3 regions of the Neobacillus sp. YIM B06451 genome follow, and region 3 is predicted to be linked to each of the others. Evidence: predicted binding sites of a transcription regulator. Region 3 holds the regulator's gene; each other region holds the start of a gene.
The links. Region 3 encodes Rex, which represses fermentation and respiration genes when NADH is low (regulators of the CRP and FNR family bind a similar motif). Its sites were predicted from a motif close to TTGTGAAATATTTCACAA; they were not measured.

Region 1 (2,267 bases), on a different contig from region 3:
GGTTGGATGTTGCATCCATCAAGCACCATGGGCATGGAGGCAAGCCCGACATTCCGGCGGGGAAGGATTCAAGCAGGCATATATCCGCAGGTGCTGCCGCGGCCCTCGTTGAAGGCGGCGGCCGGCTTGTCCTTCAGGCAGAAAAGGAATTATGGCAGCTTGAGGACCAAATAAACCTTCTTTCTGCATTCAATCCCCATGTGATATTAATCGAGGGGCATAAATCCGCCTCCTATCCGAAAATCATCCTGCTCCGAAACGCGGAGGAGGACAAAGGTTTACTTGAACTAGAAAACATCATCGCAGCCGTGTACTGGGATGTTGAGCCAAAGGTGAAAGCTGAATACCCGTTTTACCCACTACTGGACAAAGAAACCCCTGACTACCTCGCAAAATTAATACTTGGGAAAATCGAGTGCCAGGAACCACAGAAATAACTGATGGGGCCTGGCACTTTTTTTCATTACTTTGAAAACAACTCGAAACAAGTTATCGTAATCCAGCTTCAGCGCCTAGCCCCTCGAGGTCTTAAGCCGGTTCCCTCCGGAGGGCAGGCCCGTCCTGCGGGCTCCGTCTTAAGCTTGTCGGGGCTGCCCAAGGCGCTTACGCATTTTGTTTGTCAAGAGAACTTTTTTCGACATAAGTTACTTTTGTCACTGAATTGTCACGTTTCCTTCGTTAGAATGGGAGATGGTTGTGGATTTTAGGGGGTTGATGGGATGGAGTTGTTACAATGGTTTGTCTGGCTTGTCTATCCTTATACCGTAGCTGCGGTTTTGGGAATGGGCATTGTATGGCAATATGATACTCGGGACCAATTTGATAATATGCAGCGTAAGTCGGGGATGATTTTGAACAGGATTGTAAAGATGCTCTGGCTTCTGACGACACTGACAGGGATCGGCTTGATTGTGTTTAATGGCGCAACAGGTGAATTGGCGGCCATGGCCGGGTGGATGATTGGCTTTTTGCACTTTAGCCCTGATATGGAGATTTTGAAGCACGCTTCGTTATTGCTGCAGATCCATGTGATCTTGTTATTTACTTTTTTGCTGTTTTTCTCCTTCACTAAATATGTTTCAATCGTATTTAAACCAATCCGTTTATTGAAAACGTTTTCCTTCTGGAAGGAAAAACAGAGCAGCCATGCCAGTTGGCGAAGGGTTTAATCGATGTTGCCATTTTTGACACTTTTAAGCTTCAATATGTGATGCATTTCACTTTGCAGCATTTTCCGTTGCTCTATAGTGAAGGTAAGATGCTAAGCAAGAGGTGTTGAAAATGAAACTATTTATGCCAAAACAACATGGCGCATGGGCTATGGCCATCCTCCCATTCTGGCTAGGGGCTATCTCAGGCGGTTTTCTGTGGGAGCACATTCCATTTTTCTTCGGCTGGCTTTTGCTTTACTTATCAACGTATCCAATGCTTCTCCTTTTCAAAAGAAAGAAACTTCGCTTTCATACAAAATGGACGATAATCTATCTCGTGCCAGCTATTTTGCTACTGATGTTTCCTCTTTTGGAGCGGCCGTCCGTAGCATGGTTCGGCGTAATGATGCTTCCGTTTTTCACAATAAATGCCTTTTTTTCGTCGAAAAATAACGACAGGGCCCTACTGAATGACTTTAGCGCGGTATTTGCCTTTTCCCTAGCCGGAATTGCAAGCGCGTACCTGAATACCGGAAAAGTGACCGTAGAAGCGCTTCTCGTTTTTGCCGTTTCGTCTCTTTTCTTTATCGGCAGCACATTTTTTGTTAAAACGATGATTAGGGAAAAACGGAGCATCCACTACAAGTGGATATCCTGGTCGTACCATACGCTTGTTGTGGCTGTGTGGGTCGTTTTTGGGCAATGGCTTGTTGCTCTCGCTTTCCTTCCGAGTTTAATGCGCGCAATCGGTTTTTATGGAAAGAGCCTTACGCCGAAACAAATTGGCATTTATGAAATTATTAACTCGGCGATTTTTTTCTCCCTCATCACCATCTGGCTGATAGTAACGTAAAAAGGGAGAAACAAATGCGCAAATATAAAGCCTGCCGGGCTATTGCACCCGGCAGGCTTTTCTATTCGGTAAGCGCCTGAACGGCACTAACCCATTTTTAATCTATATTGCAGATTTCCTTCGGACAGTTTTCACAGTCGATTTCCTTTTTTAAATAAGCGAGCTGATGAATAGTGATGATGCCTTTATTAATTGAAATGACGCCTTTTTTTCGTAACTCGCTTAGAAGCCGGTTCACGACCTCACGGGACGTTCCGCAAAAA
Region 2 (2,267 bases), on a different contig from region 3:
ACGCAGGATTAGGCGCAGGATATATTTTTATGGAACAAAATGCGCAAGCGCCTTGGTCAGCCCCGACCAGCATAAGACGGGGCCCGCAGGACGGGCCAGCCCTCCGGAGGGAACCGGCTTATGACCTCGAGGGGCTAGGCGCTGGAGCTGGAATACAATAACTTGTTTTGAGTTATCCGCAAGGATCAATTTTAAAGTTTCCTTAAAAATAAAAAAGTCCCCTCTTTCAAGGGGATTTTTCTTTTGGAAAATATATTGTTCTATTATTGGGTTTTATCGTTCAATTATTCGAGGATTTCGAATAATTCCCGGGTTATTTCGTTCAATAATTTCAGGGGTTCATTTCAGTCCGCCAGCAATGAAATATTTAAGCCGCCAGCTTTATGCCGACGGCTTCTTTTCAACCTTTTACTTTTAAATAAATGATAGGGGTATTGGACTTTACTTTGGGTTTACGGAAGGCGATCCAGTAAGCCATCGCAATAAACACGGCGCCGCCCACGGCATTTCCCAAAAATACCGGGATGAAATTGGCAACGTATTGGCCCCATGTATAATGCCCCTCGAAGATCGCTGCCGGGATGACAAACATGTTGGCAACGACATGCTGGAATCCGATGGCTACAAACGTCATTGTCGGGAACCAGATGCCAGCAATTTTTCCGATAATGTCCTTCGCGCCGTAGGAGAGCCAGACAGCCGCCGCGACAAGCCAGTTGCAGCCAATCCCTGAGACAAACGCTTCAAGGAACGTCGCCTCAAGCTTGTGTCCCGCAATACTGACTGTTTTTTCGAGGAATATTCCAGATGAAGTGAGTCCGGCTATATGCCCGAAAGCGTAGGCGACAAACAGGGCGCCGAGAAAGTTTGATAGTGTGATAATCACCCAATTTTGCATGACAGCGCGGACGGAAATCTTACGGGCGAACGCCGCAAGCGGGATAGCCATCATGTTTCCTGTCAGCAGCTCACCACCGGCAATAAGAGTGAGAATCAAGCCGATTGGAAAAACGGCTGCTCCGAGGAACGTGCCGATTCCGGCTATATCGCCGGTAAGCGGTGCTGTGATCCGGATTGACAACAAATAGCCGAGTGCGATGAACGCCCCGGCCTGGAAACCAAGAATCATTGAGGTTTTAAGGGAATAACCTGTTTTTTTGACGCCGTTTTGAACTGTGATGTCCATGATTTCTTCAGGCTTGGAATAGGAGGAAGACATATGACCGCGACCCTTCAAGTATTAATTGTGATTAGTTTCACAATTCTTCTTCCTCCATTTTACACTATTATTCACATCAGGCCTGTGAACATTTTTCAAAAAATGCTCAGTTTAACGTGGCTGTTGGTGTCCCCTCCACAAGGAAATCCTCAGAGAATAAATGTCACAGGGTGGGCTGCCTTTTGCATTTCCCGAGGTGCATGGCCACTTTCACCCTGTCATTTAACACAGCTTTTTATAAATGCCAGCCTGATTCCTTCACACGTCATCCCTTTCAAGGAGACCGTATTTCCGCTTGAACCGGCCTAGGCTTTTCAGCCACACATCGGCAAATAGCAACAGGAAAAATACATTCGAGCATGCATGCATGAAATCAAATAACGAGCTTGCGGCAAAATACGTTGCGATCGAGGCTGGGCTAACTTCGCCTCCGGATTGGGCAAACGCCAGCAATCCCCAAATATTCATAATCCATCCGAACAAAAAGCCCCATGCGAATCCGAAAGCTATTCTACCCCATCGGTTATCCATCAAGCGGGTTTTCCGCAATAAACCTGCCGTCAGCCCGACAAGACCCCATGCGGCCATTTGCCATGGCGTCCACGGCCCCTGGCCAAGGATCATGTTCGAGGCAAGGGCGGCGACCGCCCCAACCAAAAAGCCGCTTTCGGCACCGAATACAAGGCCGGACATGATAATCACAAACGTAGTTGGCTGGACCCCTGGGATGCTTGCGAACGGAATCCTTCCCACTGCCGCGATTGCTGCGAGTACGGCAAGGAGCACCAATTCCCTCGCTTCAATTTTCCTCCGTTCAAACCGGACGAGGAGGTAAATGAACGCCAAAGCGGCAAAGCCGACACTCGCCCACATAAACGCCTCCGCCTTTGCTGCGGCATAGAAAAGGAGGACCAGCATGATTGCAGGGATTACGGCGATAACAGCTTTTTTCCATCGAACCATGCTCTTCCTCCCTCCCAATTCCACATGATCATCTCTCAGCCTTTTTCCCAGGCTTGTCCAAGCTCCTGAACAGGCGCCTGGCCAC
Region 3 (2,267 bases):
TTTTTCAAGGTTGTTCACTTGAAGCAAAATCATTCTTTTCACCCCATTACTATTTAGAGTGTAACCCATAAGGGGTTGCTCGGCAATGAGTGAGCCATCCTCGAGGAATGGTTTTCTGCTGAGGGTTAAAGCACATATGCTAGGGGAAAAGGAGTTAAATATGACAATTTTTTTAAAAAAATGGGGCTTAATCTCATTAAAAGCTAAAAAACAATGGAACATATGTGAAACATGGAACAAAGAGCATACACAATTACCTGAAAATAGTGTATTATTTTTATAACTCAATGAACTGAACTATAGGGAAAAGGTTAAAAAAACGGCCAGGTTCCCATTCGGGAAAACGGGGTCGATCCGCCAGGATGTTCCGTTTTTGGGAAAGGAGTTTTTAGGATGGCTGAATTTACGCATTTCAATGAAGAAGGCAGAGCAAAAATGGTTGATGTCAGCGATAAGCCGGAAACAGCCAGGACGGCGATCGCCCGTTCAAGCATAACGGTAAATCGAGACATTTATGAAAGAATAACGAATAATAAGATGAAAAAGGGTGATGTGCTGGCGGTGGCCCAGGTAGCCGCTGTCATGGCAGCAAAGAAAACATGGGAAATAATCCCAATGTGCCACCCCATCCCGCTGACAGGGGTAGACATCGCTTTCAGGTGGGAAGAGGAAGAAGCAGGCCATAAGCTGATGATTTCAGCTTCAGTTAAGACGAAAGGAAATACTGGCGTGGAAATGGAAGCGCTAACTGCAGCTTCCGTCTGTGCATTGACCATATACGATATGTGCAAAGCCGTTGACAAAGGAATGGTAATCGGGCCAACCTATCTTGTTGAAAAGACAGGCGGCAAGCATGGCGATTTTAAACGAGAACAAGAGGTCCAGTAAACAAGATTTCCCGCGAATGGCCAGGGGCCTGCGAGAAAAATTAAACCGGGGCAGGGGATCAATGGTGAGTGAAACAATGAAAATACCGCAGGCAACCGCCAAAAGGCTGCCGTTATATTACAGGTTTTTAAAGAATTTGCATTCCTCCGGAAAGCAGAGGGTTTCATCAGCGGAACTTAGCGAAGCGGTTAAAGTCGATTCGGCGACAATCCGAAGGGATTTTTCCTATTTTGGAGCCCTTGGCAAAAAGGGCTATGGCTATAACGTAAACTACCTGCTTGGGTTCTTTCGGAAGACGCTTGACCAGGATGAACTTACAAAGGTTGCTCTTATCGGGGTCGGAAACCTCGGGACTGCCTTTTTGAACTACAATTTCCTGAAAAACAATAATACAAAAATAGAAGTAGCCTTTGACGTTGATCCCGATAAAGTGGGGACGAAAATTGGCAACGTCCCAATCCACAGCCTGGATGATCTTGAAGCGTACCTGAACAATGACAATGTTACGGTAGCGATTTTGACCATACCTGCTTCCGTTGCCCAGCCGATTACAGACAGGCTTGTTAAAACAAATGTGAAAGGGATTTTAAACTTCACGCCTGCGAGGCTGAATGTCCCGCGCTCCATCCGGGTCCATCATATCGACCTGGCGGTGGAATTGCAGTCCTTGATTTACTTCCTGAAAAATTACCCGGGAGTGGACTTTTCCGAAGAAGCAGAAGAAGCAAAAAAGTGAGCCTAAAAGGGGCTCACTTTTTTTGGATTCGTTTTAGCTTGTAATGTAGACTTATCATCCTTATGCCCGCCCCGAAATCAAAGGTGGCCAAAATAACGAGGAGATAGGAAAAGAATCCCCAGCCTTCGTCCCTTACGCTCCCAACTGCGAAATACGTAAACAAAATTCCGAGCAAGAGGTACACGATGCCGGAAAACAATGGTGATTGCCTCATAAAAACCCTCCGATAAAGTTTTGCATCTGTTCTGCTTCACGCAGGAATTTCTCAATTTCCTCACGGTAAATACTCTGCATCAAAACAACGAGTGTATTCATTGTGACGTGCGCAATGATCGGAACAATGATCCGGTTTGTCCGGACATAAAGGAAAGCAAATGTGAATCCAATTGCCGAGTAAATCAGGATATGTTCAAATTCCATGTGCGCGGCTGCGAAGATAACGGAACTGATCAATGCGGAAACAAAGAAATTAAACCGCTTGTGAAGGCTGCCAAAAATGATTTTTCGGAACACGATTTCCTCAAGGATGGGGCCGATGACCGAACTGATGAGAATAACCGCGGGAAAATTGTCAATCATCCGCATGATTGAACGGGTGTTATCCGAACCCATTTTAATCCCAAGCATTTGCTCCACTATGGCA

Region 1: a site for Rex is predicted at 1,206-1,223, ahead of RB160_RS14275 (YwiC-like family protein). Genes of this name have one in related genera too.
Region 2: a site for Rex is predicted at 1,245-1,262, ahead of RB160_RS16985 (formate/nitrite transporter family protein). Genes of this name have one in related genera too.

Annotation. Positions count from the first base shown of each region.
Region 1 covers NZ_JAVFKJ010000008.1:22,551-24,817, reverse strand. Annotated here, with positions in the region: gene mobB (molybdopterin-guanine dinucleotide biosynthesis protein B) at 1-437, shown strand, start outside; gene RB160_RS14280 (respiratory nitrate reductase subunit gamma) at 720-1,169, shown strand; gene RB160_RS14275 (YwiC-like family protein) at 1,282-2,004, shown strand; gene RB160_RS14270 (Crp/Fnr family transcriptional regulator) at 2,102-2,267, opposite strand, start outside.
Region 2 covers NZ_JAVFKJ010000011.1:116,859-119,125, reverse strand. Annotated here, with positions in the region: gene RB160_RS16990 (LysE family translocator) at 1-12, shown strand, start outside; gene RB160_RS16985 (formate/nitrite transporter family protein) at 401-1,219, opposite strand; gene RB160_RS16980 (ECF transporter S component) at 1,478-2,182, opposite strand; gene RB160_RS16975 (ABC transporter ATP-binding protein) at 2,211-2,267, opposite strand, start outside.
Region 3 covers NZ_JAVFKJ010000024.1:5,724-7,990, forward strand. Annotated here, with positions in the region: gene RB160_RS23215 (ABC-F family ATP-binding cassette domain-containing protein) at 1-33, opposite strand, end outside; gene RB160_RS23220 (hypothetical protein) at 86-283, shown strand; gene moaC (cyclic pyranopterin monophosphate synthase MoaC) at 394-888, shown strand; gene RB160_RS23230 (redox-sensing transcriptional repressor Rex) at 950-1,624, shown strand; gene RB160_RS23235 (YdiK family protein) at 1,638-1,838, opposite strand; gene RB160_RS23240 (CPBP family intramembrane glutamic endopeptidase) at 1,835-2,267, opposite strand, start outside.